DNA from 2 places in the Uliginosibacterium sp. H1 genome. Region 1 is predicted to be linked to the other one. Evidence: predicted binding sites of a transcription regulator. Region 1 holds the regulator's gene; the other holds the start of a gene.

What was found. The regulator HrcA, encoded in region 1, represses chaperone genes, less so after heat shock. The targets are predictions, from matches to a motif close to TNTTAGCACTCNNNGNCNNNGAGTGCTAANA.
Region 2: VVD47_RS12865 (co-chaperone GroES) is a predicted target of HrcA. The motif match lies at 1,897-1,927, and genes of this name have one in related genera.

The regions. Positions count from the first base shown of each region.
Region 1 is NZ_JAYXHR010000001.1:582,087-585,494, reverse strand. It holds gene hemH (ferrochelatase) at 1-989, opposite strand, end outside; gene yidD (membrane protein insertion efficiency factor YidD) at 1,024-1,452, opposite strand; gene hrcA (heat-inducible transcriptional repressor HrcA) at 1,456-2,481, opposite strand; gene VVD47_RS02595 (NAD kinase) at 2,559-3,408, shown strand, end outside.
Region 2 is NZ_JAYXHR010000002.1:701,299-704,706, reverse strand. It holds gene VVD47_RS12880 (hypothetical protein) at 1-602, opposite strand, end outside; gene VVD47_RS12875 (hypothetical protein) at 675-989, opposite strand; gene VVD47_RS12870 (DUF4241 domain-containing protein) at 980-1,678, opposite strand; gene VVD47_RS12865 (co-chaperone GroES) at 2,024-2,314, shown strand; gene groL (chaperonin GroEL) at 2,470-3,408, shown strand, end outside.

The DNA.
Region 1 (3,408 bases):
GCGTGCAGAGCGGCGACGAACTCGTGGCGTTCGTTCAATGCAGGAATGTAGCGCAGTTCGCGCCCGCCCTTGTTGAGGAAGGCGGCCTTGCATTCCATGGCGATCTCTTCCAGCGTTTCCAGGCAATCGGCGACGAAACCGGGGCAGATGACATCCACCGTCTTCACCTTGCCGGCCATCTTCTCCAGCGTGGCCTGCGTATAGGGCTGCAGCCATTCGGCCCGGCCGAAGCGTGACTGGAAGGTCACGACATGGCCATCCGCCTTCAGGCCCAGGGCTTCGGCCAGCAGGCGTGCGGTCTTGTGGCACTCGCAGTGGTAGGGGTCGCCGCGGTCCAGCGAGAAGCGCGGCAGGCCGTGGAAGCTCATCACCAGCTTCTCGCCGCGGCCGTTGCGCGCCCAGTGCTCCTGCACGCTGGCAGCCAGTGCGCGGATGTAGCCCGGGTCGTCATGGAAACTGCGCACCAGACGGATCTCGGGAAGATTGCGGATGCGCGCGAGCGCCGCACCCACCGCGTCCATGACGCTGGCGGTCGTGCTGGCAGCGTACTGCGGATACATCGGCAGCACGAGGATGCGCGAGCATTGCTCCTCCTTCAGCTTGCCGATGACGTCTGCGATGGCTGGCTGCCCGTAGCGCATGGCATGCATGACGCACACGCGCTGCTCGCCGGCGTGGCCGAAGTAGCCCTGCAGCAGCTTGGCCTGTCGTTCGGTGTGGACCGCCAGTGGCGAGCCTTCGCTGGTCCACACCTGCGCGTACTTGGCGGCGGACTTCTTCGGGCGGGTGTTGAGGATGATGCCGTGCAGGACTGGCTTCCAGGCAAAGGACGGAATTTCCACCACCCGCGGGTCGGCCAGGAACTCGGCGAGGTACTTCTTCACCGCCGGCGCGGTCGCGGCTTCCGGCGTGCCGAGATTCACCAGCAGGATGCCGAAGCGTTCGGTGCTGCCATGACGGTGGGCAGGTTCGGGCAGGAAGCGGGACATAGGGAACGGAGGAACAGAGAGGTCCGGAACGGGTTCAGCGGTCACGCCGGCGCGGCGGAACGTGGATTTTACGCGGCTTGTCGTCCAGCTTGTTCCGGCGGCGACCCGGCAGTTCGCAGGAGCAGCAGTCCGCACAGCTCAGCAGATTCGCCAGCCGGGTCATTCCGCTGCGCGGCAGGTCGCAGTCGACATCGCAGGGCAGGTCGCAATCACCACGCTGGGCGGCGAGCGGCCGGCGCGGTGGCGGGACATGCAGGCGTTGCGCTTCGCGACAACGCGCGAGGCGAAGGTCGAGGATGCCCAGCCCTTTCAAGGCACCGTGGCGCCGTACTGCCCTCAGGCCCAGCGTGGAACAGCTGGCGTGGCCGGTCTGGGCGCGGTAGGCACAGCGGAAACCCTTCCATGGTGAAACGAAACGCCTGTAGCCGTGGATGGCGACCAGCAGCAGCCAGCGCGCCGGCATGCCTCAGTTGCTGGACGACAGTGCCGACGACAGCAGACGTGCCGTGATGTCCACGATCGGGATCACCCGCTCGTAGGCCATGCGGGTTGGGCCGATGACGCCCAGCGAGCCGATGACCTTGCCATCCACTTCGTAGGGCGCGGTGACCACGCTGCATTCGTCTAGCGGTGCGAGGCCGGACTCGTCGCCGATGTAGATCTGCACGCCCTCGGCGCGATGGGACAGGTCCAGCAGCTGGAGCATGCCGGTGCGTTGCTCGAAGAGCCTGAACAGCTCGCGCAGGCGGCCCATGTTGGTGGACAACTCGTCCACCTCCAGCAGGTTGCGCTCACCGGAGATCACCACGCCGCTGTCGGCACCCAGGGCCTCCTCGCCGGCATGAACGGTGGCGGTCATCAGCTCGTTCATGTTGGCGGAGATCTGGTGCAGCTCTTCGCGCAGCTTGGTCAGCATGTTGCCGAGGTCCAGCCCGGCAAAGTGATGGTTCAGGAAGTTGGCGGCCTCGACCAGCTCGGAGGCGGTGTAGGGCCGTTGCGTCATCAGCAGGCGGTTCTGCACGTCACCCTTGGCCGTGACGATGATCAGCAGCACCCGCGTCTCGGACAGGCTGACGAACTCGATCTGGCGGATCGTCGTCGTGTCGTTGCGCTGGGTCACCACCACGCCGGCAAACCGGGTCAGGTCGGACAGCAGGTGGGAGGCGGCGGAAATCAGGCGGCGCGGTTCGTCGGGTTGCAGCTGGCTGCGCAGCTCGCGCACCTGGGTGTGCTCCAGCGGCTGCACGGTCAGCAGCGTGTCGACGAACAGGCGGTAGCCCCGCGCCGTTGGCACACGGCCGGCGGAAGTGTGGGGGCTGGCGACGAAGCCGGCATCCTCCAGGTCGGACATCACGTTACGGATGGTCGCGGGCGACAGTTCCAGACCGGACTGGCGGGACAGGGCGCGCGACCCGACGGGCTGGCCGTCGGCGATGTAACGCTCGATGAGCGTCTTGAGCAGAACCCGGGAGCGGTGATCGAGGGCATTCATAAGCAGCCCCCATTCTAATGAGCCAGCGCTGGCAGGCAAAGGCATGCCTGACATTCCGATATGGTTAAATGCGCGGCATGAGTCTGGAATTCAACACTGTCGCGCTGGTCGGCAAGTACCAGAGTGCCGACATCGTAGACACCCTGACGCGGCTGGCGCGCTTCGCCCGTGACGCTGGCGCGCAGGTGTGGATAGAGACCGAGACCGCTGCGGCCACCGGCCTGACCGGCCGGGAAGAGACCGCCAGCTTCGAGCGCATCGGCGAATTTGCCGACCTGGTCATCGTGCTGGGCGGCGACGGCACCATGCTGATGGCCGCCCGTCGGGTGGCACCGCACACCGTGCCGCTGCTGGGCATCAACCTGGGACGCCTGGGTTTCCTGACCGACGTCGGCCATGACGAGATGCTGGAGCGGGTCGGCGAGATCCTCACCGGGCGTTACCTGCGCGAGCGTCGCATCCTGCTGGAAGCCGAGGTGCTGCGCGCGGGCGAACGCGTCTTTGCCGACACCGCGCTGAACGACGTGGTGCTGTCGCGCGGCGAGATCGGCCGCATGATCGAGTTCGAGTTGCACGTCGATGGCGAGTACATCTACTCGCAACGCTCCGACGGCATGATCGTCGCGACGCCGACCGGCTCCACCGCCTATGCGCTATCCGCCAACGGTCCGCTGCTGCATCCGCGACTGGCCGGCATCGTGCTGGTGCCGTTGTGCCCGCATGCGCTGACCCACCGACCGCTGGCGCTGGCACAGGACAGTACGGTGGAACTGGTGATCCGCCCCGGCCACGATGCGCGTATCCATTTCGATGGCCAGACCCTGTTCGACGCACGCGAGGGCGACCGCATCGTGTTGCGCCGCTCGCCGCAGACGGTCACGCTGCTGCACCCCGAGGGCTACAGCTACTTTGCGGTGCTGCGCGAAA
Region 2 (3,408 bases), on a different contig from region 1:
TCGGTGTCGTCGAGCGCCACGCTGGCCACGGTGTCAGGTTGCGCCACGAAGTACATCGCCCGGGTGGATGTGCGCAGCACCCCCAACGCCTCCCGCTGGAGCGCGCGTACTTCGGCCAGGAAGGCGTCGTCGCCGATGCACGCCAGCCATGCCGCGGCGAACGCTTCTTCCTGCTGCTGCATGGCGCGCGCGGCGGCGGCGATGTCGGGCGTGTGCTCCGCCAGCAGCAGGCGCGAAGACATCAGCGCATAGACGAAGTGCGTGCGGGCATGGGTGCGCAGCACCTCGTCCACGCTCGATTGCGCCGCGTACAGCGTGCGCACGTCGCGATCCATGTCGTCGCGCGTCGGACCCATCGCATTGATCGCCGCCACGCGGGCCGCTGAATAGACTTCACCGCGCGCATGGCGGGCGGCAACCGCCTGGCGATCGAAGGCGCCGCGTTGCGTCATCAGCCGCTCGCGCAGCGCGCACAGTGTGGCGAGCTTCGCACGCTCGGCCGGCGTGCCGGCCTTCTCCCGCGCGATGTCCAGCGCTCGCGCTTCCATGTAGTGCGCCAGCGCGTTGTCGATGGGCGGTTCGTCGGCGGGGTCCAGGCTCATGCGGGCGCTTTCTTCGACAGGGGCAAGGTCAGGAGATGTGAGTCGATGGATGAGTCGTCGACACAACGAGGCTCAGGGCGCAATCAAGCCGTGATACGCCGCCAGCGACACGCCGAGAAGAACGTGCAGCAGCAGTCCGTAATGGACCATGCACGCACAGCGGGGGCCGGCGGCAAAGCTGAAGCGCAGCACCAGGCCGAGTATCAAGCCCGGTGCGTACAGGACGCCAGCCCACATCGCCCAGGCGATGCCCAGGCCGGTGCAGCCGAAGTTCTCGCAGCGGAGCTGCCACAGGTAACAGGCCGCCGCCGCGCTGGACACCACCAGCAGCATGAACAGCCCGGCCGCTACCTGCCTGAGCATGGGGGCACGGGCGCTCAGCGCCATGGCACGATCATGAAATCGGTGATCACCGCGACCAGCCTGCCCGCCTTGTCGTAAGCCCGGTAGGTGGGATACGCGCCATCGCCGTAGCCGCTCGAGAACATCGCCACCGTTCCGCCGCTGGTCTGGTAGAGGTGCCAGCTGCGGGTGTGGCGATAAGTCCTGTCCAGCGCGTCGAAAAGCTGCTGGTCGAAGGCCTGCCCCCCCCGCGCGCGTTCGGCTTCGAACAACGCCAGCGCGTCCGCATCCATGAAGCCACCCGTCCCGCTGTCGACGCCGTAACCGAAGAACTCCCCCGGCTTCAGCGTCGAGACATCCTGCCCCGCGGTGAGCGCCAGCTCCCAGGACACGATCGGCCCCTCGGCGAAGACGATCTTCGCCAGCGCGATGCGCTCGTCCTCGCCGTTGCGGGCGATGGCCAGATGCAAAGGGAAGCGCCCGACCGGCACCCGGCCCGTGAAGGGCTCGCTGCAACTCACCAGCGGATCGCAGGCCAGCAGCCGGCCAGAGGGCAGGGACAACTCGCCGACAACCTGGCTGCGGAAGCGGTAGATCTGGTCGCCCACCCTGGCTTCGAAGCCATCCGTGAATGCCTCGTTGAAGACCGGGCCCGCACGGGGCACCACCTCGGCCTGCCCGCCGGACGGGGTCGGCGCATGGCGCTGGCAGCCGGTGGCGGCTAGGACCAACACGGCAAGGAGACTGCGACGAAGCATATGTAGGGATGGCGCGGAGGAATCACGGAAAGAACGGGATATGAGCCCGCAAGCCGGTTCCGGCAGCTACCGCCGGATAGAAGGCCGGCCCCTGCTGATGCCCGTGTTACGGCCGCGGTCAGGGCGTCCGACGGGTTACCTGATCAACAGGCAAGACGTTTCCTGCTCTTGAAATGCCGCATTGCCGCACCTATTATTAGCACTCCCTCGGAGGGAGTGCTAACAAAGTGTCGTCCAACGCACTGCCGGCACCCTCCGCAGATTTCCGCGGGATGCTCACATCCCATTGATTATCAATTGTTTTCAAACCTAGGAGTGGTTATGAAAATCCGTCCCCTGCACGATCGCGTGATCGTCAAGCGTGTTGAAGCCGAACGTACGACTGCCAGCGGCATCGTCATCCCCGACAGCGCCGGCGAGAAGCCGGACCAGGGCCAGATCCTGGCCGTCGGCAACGGCAAGATCCTTGAGAGCGGCGAAGTGCGCAAGCTGGACGTGAAGGTTGGCGACCGCGTGCTGTTCGGCAAGTACTCCGGCCAGACCGTGAAGGTCGACGGCGAGGAACTGCTGGTCATGCGCGAAGAAGACATCATGGGCGTCGTCGAAGCCTAAAACCGGCGCTGCGCTACTGCGCGGTCGATCCTGGCCCTGCGATGCTCGCCGTACAACCGTACGGCTGCGCTTCTCGCACCAGCCTCGAACCGCTCGCGACGCGCATCTTCCGGTTCTTCCACTGAATTCGAATCCAATTTCCGGAGTTTCAAGACATGGCAGCTAAACAAGTTCTGTTCGGCGACGACGCTCGCGCGAAGATCGTCAATGGCGTCAACATCCTGGCCAACGCGGTCAAGGTGACCCTGGGCCCGAAGGGCCGCAACGTGGTGCTGGAGCGCTCCTTCGGCGCCCCGACCGTGACCAAGGACGGCGTGTCCGTCGCCAAGGAAATCGAACTGAAGGACAAGTTCGAGAACATGGGCGCCCAGCTGGTGAAGGAAGTCGCTTCCAAGACCTCCGACAACGCCGGTGACGGCACCACCACCGCGACCGTGCTGGCCCAGGCCATCGTGCGCGAAGGCTTCAAGTACGTCGCCGCCGGTTTCAACCCGGCCGACCTGAAGCGCGGCATCGACAAGGCCGTGGCTGCCATCACCGCCGAGGTGAAGAAGAACGCCAAGCCGACGACCACCAACAAGGAAATCGCCCAGGTGGGTTCGATCTCCGCCAACAGCGACACTTCCATCGGCGACATCATCGCTGAAGCCATGGACAAGGTCGGCAAGTCGGGCGTGATCACCGTCGAAGACGGCAAGAGCCTGGAAAACGAGCTGGACGTCGTCGAAGGCATGCAGTTCGACCGCGGCTACCTGAGCCCGTACTTCATCAACAACCCGGACAAGCAGATCGCTGCCCTGGACAACCCCTTCGTGCTGCTGTTCGACAAGAAGATCAGCAACATCCGCGACCTGCTGCCGGTGCTGGAGCAAGTGGCGAAGGCCGGCCGTCCGCTGCTGATCATCGCTGAAGACGTGGACGGCGAAGCGCTGGCCACCCTGGTGGTGAACAACATCCGCGGCATCCTGAAGACCGTGGCCGTCAAGGCTCCTGGCTTCGGCGACCGTCGCAAGGCCATGCTGGAAGACATCGCCATCCTGACCGGTGGCCAGGTGATCGCCGAGGAAGTCGGCCTGTCGCTGGAAAAGGCCACC